DNA from 3 places in the Hydrogenophaga sp. UC242_53 genome. Region 2 is predicted to be linked to each of the others. Evidence: predicted binding sites of a transcription regulator. Region 2 holds the regulator's gene; each other region holds the start of a gene.
What was found. Region 2 encodes LexA, which represses DNA repair genes until DNA is damaged. Its sites were predicted from a motif close to ACTGTATNNNNATACAGT; they were not measured.
Positions count from the first base shown of each region.

Region 1 (5,534 bases), 2.1 Mb from region 2:
GTTCGTGGTCGGTTCGATGCTGACACCGGCCATCGCGCAACGTTGTTCGGCGCCCCGCACCATGGTGACGGGGCTGGCGGTGGCAGCGGTCGGCTTCGCGGGCGTGGCGCTGGTCGATGGCCCCCATGGCCTTGCCGCGCTGGTCGTGGGCATGACGCTCATGGGCATCGGCATGGCGCCGGTGTTCACGCTGGGCAACGACATCGTCATCAGCTCGGCGCCGCCCGAGCGCGCGGGCGCGGCATCGGCCCTGTCGGAGACCAGCGCGGAGCTGTCCGGCGCCCTGGGCATCGCGGTGTTCGGCAGCATGGCCACGGGCCTCTACCGCGCCGGCATGGCGGGCCAGTTGCCGGCGGGCCTGCCCCAGGAGGCCGTGGCCGAAGCCTCGACCCTGGGCGGCGCGCTGCGGGTCGCCGAAAGCCTGCCCGCGCCGCTGGCCGAGGCCCTGGGGCTGGCCGCGCGCACCGCCTTTGTCGATGGGCTGCAGGCCGCCGCGGTGCTGGGCACGGGCATCATGGTGGCCAGCGGCCTGCTGGCCTGGCGCATGCTGCGCCCGCCCCGGGCGCCGGGCGGCGCCTCGGCCACCCAGCCACGCTGACGCGCGCGTTCAGTCCTCGCTGTCGTCGGCCGGAGCGCCCTTCACCACGCGCCGCACCACCTCGGCGCCAAAGCCGCGCGTGAGCAGGAAACGCATCTGCTTGCCGCGCTCGGCGGCGTCGGCCGGCGGTCCGGCGAAGCGCTTGCGCCAGACCTCGCGCGCGCGCGCTTCTTCTGAGCCCTGCAGGCCCGCCACCGCCTCGGCCACCGCCTGCGGGTCCAGCCCCTTGGCCTGCAGTTCCTGGCGCACGCGAGACGCGCCCAGGCGGGCCGAGCGCCGGTGCAGCACCGACTCCAGCACGCGCTGCTCGTTGATGAAGCCTTTGGCCTCCAGCTCGTCCAGCGCTTTCGCCAGCTCGCCGGGCTCGGTTTCGTGCACGCTCAGCTTGCGCTGCAACTCGGCGCGTGAATGTTCGCGCCCGGCGAGCAGGCGCAGCGCACGGCCTTTGAGGGAAATCTGGTCGAAGGCCATGCGCGCAAGGGCGGGGATCAGGCCGCCGGCGTGGCGTCAACGTCCTTGGCCTTGGCCGCCTTCTCGGCCTTTTCGGCCTTGCCGCCCTTGGCGGGCGCCGGCGCTTCGTCCACCGGCAGCAGCGGCACGCCCAGCTCGGTGCGCACCTTGTTCTCGATCTCCACGCGCAGTTCGATGTTCTCGCGCAGGAATTCGCGCGCATTGTCGCGGCCCTGGCCGATCTTCTCGCCGTTGTAGGCGTACCAGGCGCCCGACTTCTCGATCACGCGGTGCACCACGCCCAGATCGAGGATCTCGCCCTCGCGGCTGATGCCTTCGCCGAACAGGATGTCGAACTCGGCCGTCTTGAAGGGTGGCGAGACCTTGTTCTTGACCACCTTGACCTTGGTCTCGTTGCCGATCGCTTCCTCGCCCTTCTTGATCGTGCCGGTGCGGCGGATGTCCAGGCGCACCGAGGCGTAGAACTTCAGCGCGTTGCCGCCGGTGGTGGTTTCGGGGCTGCCGAACATCACACCGATCTTCATGCGGATCTGGTTGATGAAGATGACCATGCAGTTGGTCTTCTTGATGTGCGCCGTGAGTTTGCGCAGCGCCTGGCTCATCAGGCGGGCCTGCAGGCCGGGCAGCGAATCGCCCATTTCGCCTTCGAGTTCGGCCTTGGGCGTGAGCGCGGCCACCGAGTCGACCACGATCAGATCGACCGCGCCGGAACGCACCAGGCTGTCGACGATCTCGAGCGCCTGCTCGCCGGTGTCGGGTTGGGAAATGAGCAGGTCCTGCAGGTTCACACCGAGCTTCTGCGCGTACTGGATGTCCAGCGCGTGCTCGGCATCGACGAAGGCGCACTGGCCGCCGAGCTTCTGCATTTCGGCAATGACCTGCAGGGTCAGCGTGGTCTTGCCCGAGGATTCCGGGCCGTAGATCTCGACCACGCGGCCCTTGGGCAGGCCGCCGACGCCCAGGGCGATGTCCAGGCCCAGCGAGCCGGTGGAGACGACCTGGATGTCCTCGATCACCTCACCCTCGCCCAACCGCATGATGGTGCCCTTGCCGAACTGCTTTTCGATCTGGGCCAGCGCGGCCTGCAAGGCCTTGGCTTTTTCGCTGTTGAGGGGGTTGTTCTTGACGGCTGCGTCCATGAGGGGCTCCTGAGCGGGTGGTAGAGGTTCGCAAAGCCTGTAAATGCGTACAGGCTGGATGCTTGAGCAGGAGTTTACAGGCAGGTTGAATTCGAACAAGGCGTTATTTGGTCAGTTTGCCTTACCATCAGCGAATGCCCGACACCGCCCCTGTTTTGCCCGACGACCGCTGGCGCGGCGGCCACCTGGGGCGCCTGATGGGCCTGGCGCTGCGCCGCTTCGACGAGCGCGTGCTCAGCCTGATGGCGCACGACGCCAACGTGCCGCTGGCGCTCTCGCACCTGGCGGCGCGGGCGCAGGTGGGCGCCGCGCACATCCACATCACGCGCCACCTGGGCCTGCACGGCTCGCGCCTGACCGAGCTGGCGCACCAGGCGGGCATGAGCAAGCAGGCCATGGGCGACCTGGTGACGCAGTGCGAGGCCTGGGGCCTGGTGCGGCGCGAGGCGGACGCGCGCGATGCGCGGGCACGGCGCATCGTGTTCACCGACACCGGCCTGCTGTGGCTGGAGGCGTTCCGCCAGGCCGTGGCCCAGGCCGAGGCGGAATTCCGCGCCCAGGTGGGCGACGCGGTGCGCACCGTGGTGGCGCTCGGCCTGGAGGCCTATGGCTCGGAATCACCCGGCGCGCGCGCGGCCGTGCCACCCCGCTGAACACCGTGCCGCAGGGGCCTGCGCGGCCTAAAATGGTTCGCCCGATGCCGGGCATCCCCGATGAAGCGCTGCCCCGGCAGCCACCCAGGAGACCTTCCCATGCGCATCCTGATTGCCGAAGACGACCACGTGCTGGCGGACGGCCTGCTGCGCAGCCTGCGCGCCGCCGGCGCGGCGGTGGATCACGTTACCAGCGGCACCGAGGCCGACGCCGCCCTGCTGACCAACAACGAGTTCGACCTGCTGATCCTGGACCTGGGCCTGCCCCGGCTGCACGGCCTGGAGGTGCTCAAGCGCCTGCGTTCGCGCGGCTCCACGCTGCCGGTGCTCATCCTCACCGCGGCCGACAGCATCGAGGAGCGCGTCAAGGGCCTGGACTACGGCGCCGACGACTACATGGCCAAGCCGTTCTCGCTGCAGGAACTCGAAGCCCGCGTGCGCGCGCTCACCCGGCGCGGCATGGGCGGCTCCACCAACACCATCCGCCACGGCCCGCTCGAATACGACCAGGCCGGCCGCGTGGCCACCATCGACGGCAAGATGGTCGAGCTCTCGGCGCGTGAACTCGGCCTGCTGGAGGTGCTGCTGCAGCGCGCCGGGCGCCTGGTGAGCAAGGACCAGCTGGTCGAGCGCCTGTGCGAGTGGGGCGAAGAGGTGAGCAACAACGCCATCGAGGTCTACATCCACCGCCTGCGCAAGAAGATCGAGAAGGGCCCGATCCGCATCGCCACCGTGCGCGGTCTGGGCTACTGCCTTGAAAAAATCGCCGGCTGAAACCGAGGCTTTGATCGAGGCCGCACCGCCGCCGGTGGCGGGCCGCCCCATCCCGAAGTCGTTCGGCCTGTTCCAGCGCGAACAGCGCAGTCTGTTCGGCGAGATCCTGGACTGGATGCTCACGCCGCTGCTGCTGCTGTGGCCGCTGTCGCTGGCCCTGACCTGGTTCGTGGCCCAGGGCATCGCGAGCAAACCGTTCGACCGTGCGCTGGAGTTCAACCTGCAGGCGCTCACGCAGTTCGTGGCGAACCAGAACGGGCAGATCAGCTTCAACCTCAACGCGCAGGCGCGCGACCTGCTGCGCGCCGACGACAGCGACCTCGTCTACTACCAGGTGATCGACCCGCGCGGCAAGCTCGTCAGCGGTGAGCTGGACTTTCCCCGCCCGCGCGAGGACGAGACGCCCGAGGCCGGCCGCGTGCTGCTGCGCGACGACGTGGTGCGCGGCGACGAGGTGCGGGTGGCCTACACCTGGCTCGAACGCAACGACGCCCAGCACCTGGTGCTGATGCAGGTGGCCGAGACGCGCGGCAAGCGCTCCACGCTGGCGGCCGAAATCATCAAGGGCGTGATGGTGCCGCAGTTCGTCATCCTGCCGCTGGCCGTGCTGCTGGTGTGGCTGGCGCTGGTGCGTGGCATCCGCCCGCTCAACGAGCTGGAGCAGCGCATCCGCGCGCGCAAGCCCGACGACCTGAGCCCGATCGAGGAGTCGGCCATCCCGCAGGAGGTTGCGCCGCTGGTGTCGTCGATCAACGACCTGCTCACGCGCCTGAAGGCCTCGCTCACCACGCAGCGGCGCTTCCTGGCCGACGCGGCGCACCAGCTCAAGACGCCGCTGGCCGGCCTGCGCATGCAGGCCGAACTGGCCCAGCGCGAGAGCAACGCGGAGGAAATCCACAGCTCGCTCAAGCAGATCGCGCGCTCCAGCTCACGCGCCACGCACACCGTGAACCAGCTGCTCGCGCTGGCGCGCGCCGAGACCACCGGCCGCACCCTGCCCAGCGCGCGCGTGGACCTGGCGCGCCTGGTGCGCGGTGTGGTGCAGGACTCGGTGCCGCGCGCGCTGGAACACGGCATCGACCTGGGCTGCGAAGGCCCCGAGGAGGTGCCGGAAGACTGTCTGATGGACGGCAACCCCATCCTGCTGCAGGAGATGGTGCGCAACCTGGTGGACAACGCGATCAACTACAGCGGGCGCGGCGGCGTGGTCACCGCGCGCGTGCTGATCGACCCGTTCAGCGGCGTGCAGATCCTGCAGGTGGAGGACAACGGCCCGGGCATTCCCGAGAGCGAACGCGAGTTCGTGCTGCAGCCGTTCTACCGCGCGCTGGGCACCAACGTGGACGGCTCGGGCCTGGGCCTGACCATCGTGCAGGAGATCGCGCAGCAGCACGGCGCCACGGTGCTGATCGACAGCGCGCACCCCGAGCGCAACCCGCCCGGTCTGCTGGCCTCGGTGCGCTTCACCCCGAAGACGCCCCGACTGCCGGCCTGAACGTTCAGGCCTTGGGCTTGTAGATGTTGAGCATCAGCTTTTCGCGCTCGACCGCGCGCGCCACCGGCGGCAGCGCGGCGAAGCGCTGGGCCAGGTCCCAGGTCGCCGGCTGGGTGGTGGGATCGATGCCCGCAAAACCGCCCCAGCGCAGCAGCGTGAGCGCGTAGGCGTCCAGCGCGCCGGGGCGCTCGCCCATCATCCAGGGCGAGGCCTGCCTGGCCATCACCTCGATCTCGTCCAGCAGGCCCTTGTAGGTCTTGGCGGCGTGGGCGCGGATCGCCTGCTTGGCGGCCTCGTCGTCGGTGAACTTGTCCGGCATGAACACGTGCGTGAAGGTGGGGTGCACGGTGTTGTTCATCCAGGTCAGGGTCTGCAGCGCGCGCGTGCGCGCCAGGCCGGACGCC
Region 1 is NZ_CP170552.1:4,382,632-4,388,165, forward strand. It holds gene ACFJI0_RS22065 (MFS transporter) at 1-598, shown strand, start outside; gene recX (recombination regulator RecX) at 608-1,069, opposite strand; gene recA (recombinase RecA) at 1,087-2,208, opposite strand; gene ACFJI0_RS22080 (MarR family transcriptional regulator) at 2,343-2,861, shown strand; gene ACFJI0_RS22085 (response regulator) at 2,961-3,635, shown strand; gene ACFJI0_RS22090 (sensor histidine kinase N-terminal domain-containing protein) at 3,751-5,130, shown strand; gene ACFJI0_RS22095 (glutathione S-transferase family protein) at 5,135-5,534, opposite strand, start outside.
Region 1: a site for LexA is predicted at 2,245-2,262, ahead of recA (recombinase RecA). Genes of this name have one in related genera too.

Region 2 (5,534 bases):
CAAAAATACGGCATCCCCCAGATCTCCACCGGCGACATGCTGCGCGCGGCGGTGAAGGCCGGCACCCCCCTGGGGCTGCAAGCCAAGGCCGTGATGGAATCCGGCGGTCTGGTCAGCGACGACCTCATCATCAACCTGGTCAAGGAACGCATTGCCCAGTCCGATTGCGCCAACGGCTTCCTGTTCGACGGCTTCCCGCGCACCATTCCGCAGGCCGATGCCATGAAGTCCGCCGGCGTGAAGCTGGACTACGTGCTGGAAATTGACGTGCCGTTCGACGCCATCATCGAACGCATGAGCGGCCGCCGTTCGCACCCCGCCTCGGGCCGCACCTACCACGTCAAGTTCAACCCGCCCAAGGTGGAAGGCAAGGACGACGTGACCGGCGAGCCGTTGATCCAGCGCGAAGACGACAAGGAAGAGACCGTGAAGAAGCGGCTCGAGGTCTACAGCGCACAGACCCGTCCCCTCGTGGACTACTACAGCAGCTGGGCGCGCTCGGACGCGGCCGCCGCGCCCAAGTACCGCGCCATCAGCGGCATGGGCTCGGTCGAGGACATCACGGCGCGCGCCTTCGAGGCGCTGTCGAAGTAAGCCACCCCGGCTTCCCGCAGAACACCCGGCCACGTGCCGGGTGTTCCGCTTTCAGGAGGGCTCAAGCCGGGCTGGAGCGCAGGCCGTAGGCCTTGCCCTCCAGAAACACGTACTCGGCGCGCAGGATCGCTTCGCCCTTCTCGTCCTTGAACGTGAAGCCCACGGTGGACAGGGAGGCCCCGGTCTTGACCTCAGGCATCTGCCATTGCCCCAACCGGAACAGCGGCGCCAGTTCGATCTCCCAGCGCCGGTCGCGGCGCGTGGGCAACACGGTCTTGGCCAGCAGCGCGGGCCCGTCGATGCCCGCCGTCTGGGCGGGCAAAGGGCGTTGGCCGAGGTCGGCCGGCAGGCGCAGGGCCTCGGGCAGCTCCAGCACCAGCTCGGCGTGCGGGTTGCGCCACTTCACCTCGACCACCCGCCCCTCCAGGTAGAGCGGACGGTCCTGGTCGAAGCTGCTCCAGCCATGGTGGGCCAGCGCCCCACCGCCCCAACCCCCCAGGCCCAGCCAGGCCCCGGTCCGAATCACATCACGTCGTTGCATGGAGATCTCCTTCCCATCACACGTAACCGATCCAACGGCCGCAGGTCAGCACCAGCAGCCACAAGGCCGACGACAGCAGCATCAAGAGGCGCGCAGTGCGGTCCTGGCGCTGCAGCGATCGGCGGGCGTGGAACCAGCCGGCGTTGCACCCCGCCAGCATGATCAACACCATCTTGGCTGTGAACACGCGATTGGCCAGCAGTTCCCCGGCCTGGGTACCGAACATCAGGAGGCCCGACACGGCGGCCAGTGCGAAACCCACCGCCACCAGGCCCAGGCTCAGTTTCGCCAGGGGCTCCACAGGCAGGCTCTGGCCCCAGCCGAACACCCGCAGTTCCAGCAGCGTCAGGTTGCCGAGCAACAGCGCCACGCCCAGCAGATGGGCCACTTCCAGCATGGGGTACGCCCAGGCGTGGGCACCGAGCGCGGCGAACATCGCGTCATTCCATCAGCAGGTCCAGCGCCAGCGCCAACCGGGCCTTGACCGGCGAGAGCCCGGCCGAGTGCGCGAATGGCAGGCCAGCGTGCGGCACCACCCTTCCGCGCGCACAACGCGTCGCCAGCACCACCCGCACCCGTTGTGCCTGCGCGGCATTCAGCGCATCGGTCAGCGCCTGGTGAACGGTACCGTTGCCCGTGCCGGCCACCACGATGCCCCGCAAGGGACGGGCGGCGCCTGGCGCCATCAAGGCCCGCACCAGGCTGCCGTCCGCGTCGGCATGGCTGGTCACCAGTTCGACCCGAGGCAGGGCGTCGGCCGCCAGGAAGCGGGCCAGCGGGGCTGGATCGTGGGAAGCAACGGAGGCGCCCCGGGATCGGAAACGGCGCACCTCCCCCTCCTCCACACAAGCCAGCGGCCCCGCGTCTCCAGAGTCAAAAGCGTCCAGGCGGTAGGTGTGCTCCTTCGCCACCTCCAGCGCGCCGTGCACCTGTCCGGCACACACCACCACCACGCCGGCCTCCCCATGCCGCACCACGGCCAGCGCGTCGGCAAGGTTCTGCGGCCCATCCGGCACCAGCGCGGAAGCCGGGCGCATCGCGCAGGTCAGCACCACAGGCTTGGTGGGTTGGAGCAGGCGCTGCAGCACGAACGCCGTTTCCTCCAGGGTGTCGGTGCCGTGCGTCACGATCACCGCCGACACCTGGGGATCGTCCAGATGCGCCTGGAGCCGTGCCGCCAGGGCCTGCCACACCGGCAGGCCCATGTCCTTGCTGTCGATCTGGGCGACCTGCTCCACCTCCAACGGCACGCCGGCCAAAGCCGGAACGGCCGCCACCAGATCGGCCACGCCGACCTGCCCCGCCACGTAGCCCACGTTGTCGCCCGCCTGCGCCGCACGCCCGGCGATGGTGCCGCCCGTGCCCAGGATCACGAGCCGCCGGCCCTGATTTGTGTCCACCACTTGCCAATCCTTGAAAACTGGTTAAAAATACAGATACTGGATAAGAAAACAGGTATCAGCCACTTCCCGCATTGTTCCTGTCTTCCCAGATGGCGTTCCCCTTGGCCACCACGTTCACGACGAGGTCCTCATGCTCGACATGCCCCATACCGCACCGAAGCTCACCGCCCGGCAGCAACAGATTCTGGAATTGATCCAGACGGCGATCGCACGCACCGGCGCACCGCCCACCCGTGCCGAAATCGCCAGCGAACTCGGGTTCAAGTCGGCCAATGCCGCCGAAGAGCATCTGCAAGCGTTGGCACGCAAGGGCGTGATCGAACTGGTCAGTGGCACTTCGCGAGGCATCCGCCTGCGCAGCGAAGACCTGCAGTCCATCAACGATTCGCGCGGGCGCCAGCTTACACTGCCGATCCCCAGCCTGGCCCAGCTGGTGCTCCCCCTGATCGGTCGCGTCGCAGCCGGTTCGCCCATCTTGGCGCAGGAGCATGTGGACCAGACCTACCAGGTCGAGCGCAGCCTGTTCCAGCGCACGCCCGACTACCTGCTCAAGGTGCGTGGCATGTCCATGCGCGACATCGGCATCATGGACGGCGATCTGCTCGCCGTGCAGGCCACGAAGGAAGCCAAGAACGGCCAGATCGTGGTGGCCCGCCTGGGTGACGACGTCACCGTCAAACGCTTCATGCGGCGCCAGCACCTGATTGAATTGCACGCGGAAAACCCCGACTACAAGACCATCGTCGTCGAACCGGGCGAGCCATTCGAAATCGAAGGACTCGCCGTGGGCCTGATCCGCAACAGCTTCCAGCTCTGACCGATCCCGGTCCGTGTCGCCTCAGCAGGTGGCGGGCGTTTGGTCCCGGTGGGTGCACAACCCACCACAAGGACACATCCCTGCGAAGGCGTTTGATTTTGCAATCCTGCCTGTGTTCAACCCCACCCAATGGAGTTTCGCATGGGAAAAATTTTCAACACCAACACGTGGCGCGCCCCTTTGCAGTTGATCGACTGCTGGTTGCCCTCTCCCGCCCTTCGCCGGGCAACGGCCGCCAACGAGCCCGTGCGCACGCAGGTTGTACAGCGCTTTGCGCGTGCCGGGTGGCTCAAGCGCGCCAGCACGGCCCGCAGTCCACTTGTCTTGCGGGCCGTGCCACCGGCAGCGGACCCTGTGCCTCGCGTGCGCGTGCTGCAGCAGACCGGCCCCGCGGCGGCGCACCGGGCCGGTGTCAGGCTGGTGATCTCGGGCCGCATCAACGATGTGTGCGCCGAACTCGATCGACTGGCCGACCAGGAACGCCAGCTGTCCACGCGCGCGGCCTGAACTCGGCCGCCGCCAGCGAGCACACGGCCATCCTCCAGGCTCCCGGCGCGCCGTGCCTGCTTGTAACCAGGGGTCAGCGGCCCGGAAGGCCTGGGAGGTGAAGGCACAATAGGGTCATGAATATTGTGATCCTTGATGACTATCAGGACGCTGTGCGCAAACTGCGGTGTGCCGAGAAACTGGAGCCTTACCCGGCCAAAGTCTTCACCAACACGGTCAAGGGCGTGGGCCAGCTGTCCATCCGATTGCGCGATGCCGATGTGCTGGTCCTGATCCGGGAACGCACCGCCATCACCCGTCAACTGGTTGAAAAACTCCCCCGGCTCAAACTCATCGCCCAGACCGGGCGCGTGGGCGGGCATGTGGACGTCAATGCCTGCACCGAGCGTGGCATCGCGGTGGCCGAGGGCGTGGGTTCACCCGTCTCCACCGCCGAGCTCACCTGGGCCCTGATGCTTGCGGCCATGCGCCGCATCCCGCAATACGTCTCCAACCTCAAGCATGGCGCCTGGCAACAGGCCGGGCTGAAGGCTGCTGCCATGCCCGCCAATTTCGGCGTGGGCATGGTGTTGCGTGGCAAGACGCTGGGCATCTGGAGCTACGGCCGCATCGGGCAGATGGTGGCAGGTTACGGGCGGGCCTTCGGCATGCGCGTGATCGTGTGGGGCAGCGAAGAAAGCTGTGCCCGCGCCGCGTCCGATGGTTTCGATGTGGCCCCCAGCAAGGCAGCCCTGTTTGAAACGGCCGACGTGCTGAGCCTGCACTTGCGGCTGAGCGAGAGCAACGCGGGCTGTGTGACACCCGAAGACCTCGCCGCCATGAAGACCTCCGCGCTGTTGGTCAACACCTCCCGCGCCGAGCTCATCCAGCCCGAGGCGCTGATCGCCGCGCTGAACCGGGGTCGCCCGGGCATGGCCGCGATCGACGTGTTCGAATCCGAGCCCATCCTGCAAGGCCATGCCCTGCTGCGGCTCGAAAACTGCATCTGCACGCCCCACATCGGCTATGTCGAGCAGGACAGCTACGAGATGTACTTCTCCTCTGCGTTCGACAACGTGGTCAACTACATCAAGGGCACACCGACCAATATCGTCAATCCAGGCGCGCTGCAGGTTCGACGCTGATGGCTGCGATCGACCTCACCCCAGAAAAAACGCCGGTTGTCACCGGCGTTTTTTCTGGGTACCAAGGGCGTCAGCGTTTGCCATCCGGCTTCGAGCCTGGCTCGTCGTCCGGCGGCATGAAGTCCAACACCTCGAAATCGATCAGGTTGCTCAGCGGCAGGTCCTGGGCGTCACCTGCCTTGGCGGTCGGCTCCACGGGCGGCGACACCTCTGGCAACAAGGCCTCGAAGGCAGAGAACTCGGAGAGGTCGTTCAGGTTGATGTCCAGGCCCAGGTGGGACGACGCAGGCACCAGCACACCCAGGTCCATCGGCTGGGTGTTGCGACCGCCAGCAGGCTCTTCAGCGACGGGGGGCTTCTTGCCGGCTGGCGCGCTCGGACGCCGGCCGTCGGCTTTCAGCGGTTGCATGTTCGTGTGCCGGAATTCGCTGTGCTTTGCCGCGGACGGCTCGTCTCGCTTGATCAGCTCCTTGGCCATCGCGTGCAACAGCAAGAGCTCGCGGTACGCCTCGAGATCGAACACCTCGACTTCGTCGTCGCTGGCGTCC
Region 2 is NZ_CP170552.1:2,285,492-2,291,025, forward strand. It holds gene adk (adenylate kinase) at 1-594, shown strand, start outside; gene ACFJI0_RS11400 (DUF6152 family protein) at 656-1,135, opposite strand; gene ACFJI0_RS11405 (hypothetical protein) at 1,152-1,571, opposite strand; gene ACFJI0_RS11410 (asparaginase) at 1,576-2,535, opposite strand; gene lexA (transcriptional repressor LexA) at 2,678-3,355, shown strand; gene ACFJI0_RS11420 (hypothetical protein) at 3,710-3,862, shown strand; gene ACFJI0_RS11425 (D-2-hydroxyacid dehydrogenase family protein) at 3,979-4,986, shown strand; gene ACFJI0_RS11430 (FimV family protein) at 5,057-5,534, opposite strand, start outside.

Region 3 (5,534 bases), 2.2 Mb from region 2:
AATCGATCCGGGCTACCCCGACGCCCAGATCGACATGGCCTACTTCTTCCCGACACTGTCGCTTCAAAGCGGGCGCGCTATCCGCGCGACCAGTTCGGACAGCTTCGCCGGCAAGGAATGGCAGCGCTGGAGTCGGCACCGCACGCCTTCGAACCCTTGGCGTCCTGGCATTGACGGCTTGGGCACCCACTTCGCGCTTGTGCAGGAATGGCTGGCGCAGGAACTCAAGAAGGTCTGAGCATGGGCGTGTCGTTGACGTTGGCGCAGTTCCAGTTCGAGGAGTTGGCCTCTCACCTTTTTCCGCCGGACGGCTGCGAAGCCGTCGCCATCGTGTTGTGTGGTCGCGCAAAGTCCGCCTATGGCCATCGGCTGGTGGCGCGCAAGGTCGTGCTTGTGCCCTACGACCAATGCAGCGTCCGCAGACCCGATCGGGTGACGTGGTCCACGGCCATTCTGCTGCCGCTACTGGCGGAAGCGAACAAGCACAACATGTCGCTCGTGAAGGTCCACGGGCACCGGGGGTTTGATCGGTTCTCTGCAATCGATGACGAGTCCGACCGGGCCTTGTTCCCCAGCATTCATGGCTGGATGGATCAGAACCAGCCCCATTGCAGTGTCGTGGTGATGGACGATGGCCGCTGTTTCGGCCGTATCGTGGCGCCCGATGGCAGCTTCGAGACACTGGCGAGAGTGACGGTCGTAGGAGACGACATCCGGGTGTTCGATGCCCCAGGTGACACTCAGGCCGTTCCGGAGCAAGGTCGCCGGATTGCGCAGACCTTCGGCCAGGGCACCTACGAGAAGTTGACCCGTTTGCGCGTCGGGGTTGTCGGGTGCTCGGGAACGGGAAGCCCGGTCATCGAGCAGCTGGCGCGCAACTGCGTCGGATCGCTGGTGCTGGTCGACCCTGACGTCGTTGAACGCAAGAATCTCAACCGGATCCTGAATTCAACGATGGCCGACGTCGCTGCCCGGCTGCCCAAAGTCGAACTCGCGCGGCGAACCATCTCTCAACTGGAGTTGGGCACAGACGTGCTGGCGTTCCAGAGCATCCTATTCAACCGCGAGGTGGTGCGAGCGCTGGCGAGTTGCGACGTCCTCTTCGGCTGTATGGACTCGGTAGACGGGCGGTTTGCGCTGAACAAGCTGGCCTCGTTTTATGCCATTCCCTATTTCGACTTGGGGGTGCGCATCGACGCCGACGGCGCCGGTGGTGTCGACCAGGTGTGCGGTACGGTTCACTACCTCCAGCCCGGCGGATCGAGCCTGCTGAGCCGCCACCTGTTCACCATGGAGCAGGTCCGCGTCGCTGGACTCTATCGCACGGATCCCGGCGAATACCGCAAGCTCTTAGGCGAGGGTTATATCAAGGGCGTCAATGAGGACCAGCCGGCCGTCATTCAATTGAACATGCTGATCGCGAGCCTGGCGATCAATGAGTTCCTGGCGCGCCTGCATCCTTACCGCATGGACTCCAACGGAGACACCGCAACTTTTCGAGTCAGTCTGTCGCATGGCATATTCGCGGGCGAAACGGACGGACCACCTTGTCCGGTCTTCAAGCGCCACGTGGGCCGAGGAGACGTCGAACCCATGCTCGACATGCCCGAACTCAGCGCCGGAGCCAAATCATGATATTGGGTCGTCTTGCGCGTGCCTTCAGGCTTGTAATGGACCCGCGCCTAAAGTACGTCTATGCGTGGGCTGAGGATCCGCCGCCTGTGACCCGTCCCGGCTTTGTCTACTTGATCGGGGAACAACCGAAGCCTTGGTCCGCGCAGCTCATCTGTCCATGTGGATGCGGTGACGTCATCACGCTCAGTTTGATCGAGAACGACAACCCGAGATGGCGACACGCCATCCACCCGCTGGGCTCGATCTCTCTGTGGCCGTCTGTTTGGCGGACCAAGGGGTGTCGCAGTCACTTCTACATCAAGAAAGGAAAGGTGCTTTGGGCCTATCCACAGGACTCGTAGATTGTCGATGACAGCGTGCGTCCGCACTGGACAAGGTTCGTGCGGAGTTCAGAGCGCTGTGCGGCCGAGAACGGGCGAATGTGTATAGACTGACTTGGAGTATGAGGCGGCTCAACGCGCTGACGGCTAGCTTCGCCTAGGGATGGGTCCGCTTTGGGTCGGAGGCCGTCTTTCCCGTCGACTTCGTCGAACGACCACCGTCAGCCTTAAGCCGACTTCAAAGTAGGCGTGGGACCTTTGCTTGGGCGGCCCAATCCGCATACACGCGTGATCCGAACTTCACCTTTGACGTTTTCCCCTCTCAGGCTCCGGCGTTGAGATCAGCAAGTGCGCAGGAAACTGCCGCATGAACTCCATCGAACGCGCAGTCGGCGCATCGAGCCAGGTGTCGTACTGGTCGGCATGCAGGATCACCACCATGCGCTTCTCATCCTGTGGTTTGTGAAAGTGCTTGAACAGTTCGTGGTCGTCGGCATTGACGGTGAGCATGGTGAAACTGAACACCTCATCGCCCGTTGCCTTGCGGTTGCTGGTCCACAGCCCGGCGATGCCCATGGGCAGGCCATCCTTGCGCTGGATGCGTGTGGGAACCGCCACACCACTGCGCCAGTCGGGCTCGTAGATGTACTCCACGGGCACGACGCAGTGCTGACCGTTGCGCCAGGCATCCCGAAAACTGGGCTTCTCCGCCACCGTCTCTGACCGGGCGTTATAGGTCCGCCGCCCGAAGCTAAGTTCACCCGCCCAGTGCGGAATCATTCCGAAGAGACCAGCCTTGACCTCGCGCGGGGGAACGGCCTCGTCGCCCACATCCTTGTTCGGATGCCGGCGGATGAAGGGAGCCTCATAGATCGGCCAGACCTCGGCCTTCACCGTGGGCGGTGGCGCCTCCACACCGAAGTACATCCGCAGGCGCTCCGTGCTGGTCACGGCCACATAGTTCGAACACATGGGGAATTCTGGTCGGAAACGGCCTGCCGCCGTATACTGTACATATGAACAGTATCTGTACCAGCTCAACGCCCGTGACCTTTATGGCGTCCCCGCTCGAGCTGCCTATGCCCGCTGCTCCTGTGCGCGCAGGGTTTCCGTCGCCGGCCGAGGACTTCTCGGTCAACCGGCTGGACCTGACCCAGATCCTGGTCACGCACCCCCAGGCAACCTTCCTGCTGCGCGTGGCGGGCACCTCCATGCGGGACGCCGGCATCGACGACGGTGACACGCTGGTGGTTGACCGAGCCATCAAACCCCACCATGGCCAGGTGGTCGTGGCCGTGGTCGATGGCGAGTTCACGGTGAAGTATCTGCACCAGCGCGCGGGGCGGGTTCGCCTCAAGGCGGCCAACCCCACCTTCCCGGACATCGTGCCCCGGGACGGTCAGACGATCGAAGTGTGGGGTGTGGTCAGTTCCTGCATCAAGCGCTTCGCCGTCTGAACCCCTTCCACCCCTTCCACCCGACGCGAGCGATGCGGCCATGTACGCCCTGGTCGATGGCAACAATTTCTATGTTTCGTGCGAGCGGGTGTTCCGGCCCAGCCTGAACGGCCGGCCTGTCGTCGTTCTCTCCAACACGACGGTTGCGCCATCGCGCGCTCCAACGAAGCCAAGGACCTGGGCATAAAGATGGCCGCCCCCTGGTTCGGGATCAAGCATCTGGAGCAGGAAGCGGGTTTGGTGGCTCTGTCGGCCAACTTCACGCTGTACGGCGACATGAGCGACCGGATGATGAGCCTGGCCGCGGGGCTGGGCCCCACCCAGGAGATCTATTCGATCGATGAGAGCTTCATTGGACTGCAGGGTGTACGCGGTGATCTGGTGAAGCGGGCCAAGACGGTTCGTGAACGCATCCTGCAGTGGGTCGGCATTCCATGCTGCATCGGCATCGCACAAACCAAGACCCTGGCCAAGCTGGCGAACCACATCGCCAAGACCGCGGAACGCAAGCCTGGTAGCTACCCCAGCGAGTTGACGCAGGTGTGCAACCTGGCGACTTTGCCTGCGCAAGACCTGGAGGACGTGCTCCGGGCCTCCGAAGTGGGTGCCGTCTGGGGCGTGGGACCCCGCATCGGCAAGCAACTCCAGGAGGAAGGCGTGCGCACCGTCCTGGATCTCACGCGCATGGACCCGGCCACCATCCGCCGCCGATGGGGCGTGACACTGGAGCGCACGGTGCGCGAGCTCCAGGGGCAGCCCTGCATTGAGCTCGACGACGCGCCCGGACAAAAACAGCAAATCGCCTGCACGCGGTCGTTCGGCAAGCCCATGCACGAACTGGCGCCCCTTATCGAAGCGGTGAGTGAGTATGCCGGGCGAGCGGCCGAGAAGCTGCGCTCGCAGAAGAGCCTGGCCACCGAGCTGCTGGTGTTCATGCACACCTCACCCTATCGGCCCGGGCCGCAACTCTCCCGCAGCGTGGTGGTACCCCTGCGCCGACCCACCGACGACACGCTGGCACTGGCTCAGGCCGCTGCGGACGGCATGCGGTACATGTACGTGCCAGGGTACCGGTTCATCAAGGCCGGGGTCATCCTGGTGGACCTGCAATCCGCAGATGTGCTGCAACGTGAGCTGGATCTGGAGACGCCTGCGGACGACGAGCCGAAGCGCGATCGTTCACAGCTCATGGGCGCGATGGATGCGATCAACGGGCGATACGGCAAAGGCACGGTACACACCGCATCTACAGGAAAGGTCGGTCCTCAGCGGGTGTGGGGCATGAAGCAGGAGCGCCGTACGCCTCAGTACACGACACGGCTTGAGGATGTGCCCGTGGCGAGGGCGTGAGCAGAGCCGATTGTCATACCCCCACCCGTATGATGCCCACCGTGAACTTTCCTCCAGGGCATCCCACACTGCTGCGACACCCAGTACCGGATGGACTCCCTTTCCCGGTGGAGACGGTGCTCGAGTTGCCTGCGGTCGCGTATGAGGTGGAGCAGCGAGATGACTGGTGGATCGTGCGGATAGGGGCCACCGGTGAAGCGGTGTATCAAGGTCCAGGGCCGGTCGAAGTGTTCGTATCCGCTGCGCCATTTTGATGAACCAGCATCCGACGCCGCTATGGCATCCCACAACCGATGGTGTGACCCGCTACCGCGAGACTCGCTTGCCACTGGAACCGCACGAGTACCACGTCATCGAGTTGCCCAGCTTGGAGACCGTGCTCGTGATCGTGATTGCAAACGGCGAGGTGGTGTACAAGGGCGCAGGTCCAGTGAAGGTCTATCGCTCGCCAAGCCCGCTGTGACGTCACATAGATACCGGGCACGTTGAATGGCTGGGTGACTGTTCCAGACTGATCTGAGTCATTCGGGTGCGGATACTGGAGCGGCGGCATTTGCCAGAACCGGCTATTGATCGCTGCAGGCGACAGGCTGCACCGGCCATCATCCGGTCGGCACGCCGTTCCGCCGATAGACAACACAGCGAGAGGATGACGCCGGACGAACTGGATCTGTGGGCAACTGAAGCACTGAGAGGCGGGCAGACTGTTTGGCCCGCTGCCACAGCCTCAACGCGCCCCTTAGTCAAAGCCTGGAAAAAGCGGCCGCCACTT
Region 3 is NZ_CP170552.1:4,476,698-4,482,231, forward strand. It holds gene ACFJI0_RS22525 (E2/UBC family protein) at 1-238, shown strand, start outside; gene ACFJI0_RS22530 (HesA/MoeB/ThiF family protein) at 241-1,635, shown strand; gene ACFJI0_RS22535 (DUF6527 family protein) at 1,671-1,976, shown strand; gene ACFJI0_RS22540 (SOS response-associated peptidase) at 2,256-2,927, opposite strand; gene ACFJI0_RS22545 (LexA family protein) at 3,035-3,412, shown strand; partial or broken gene ACFJI0_RS22550 (Y-family DNA polymerase) at 3,453-4,762, shown strand; gene ACFJI0_RS22555 (hypothetical protein) at 5,016-5,225, shown strand; gene ACFJI0_RS22560 (hypothetical protein) at 5,502-5,534, opposite strand, start outside.
Region 3: a site for LexA is predicted at 2,963-2,980, ahead of ACFJI0_RS22545 (LexA family protein). Genes of this name have one in related genera too.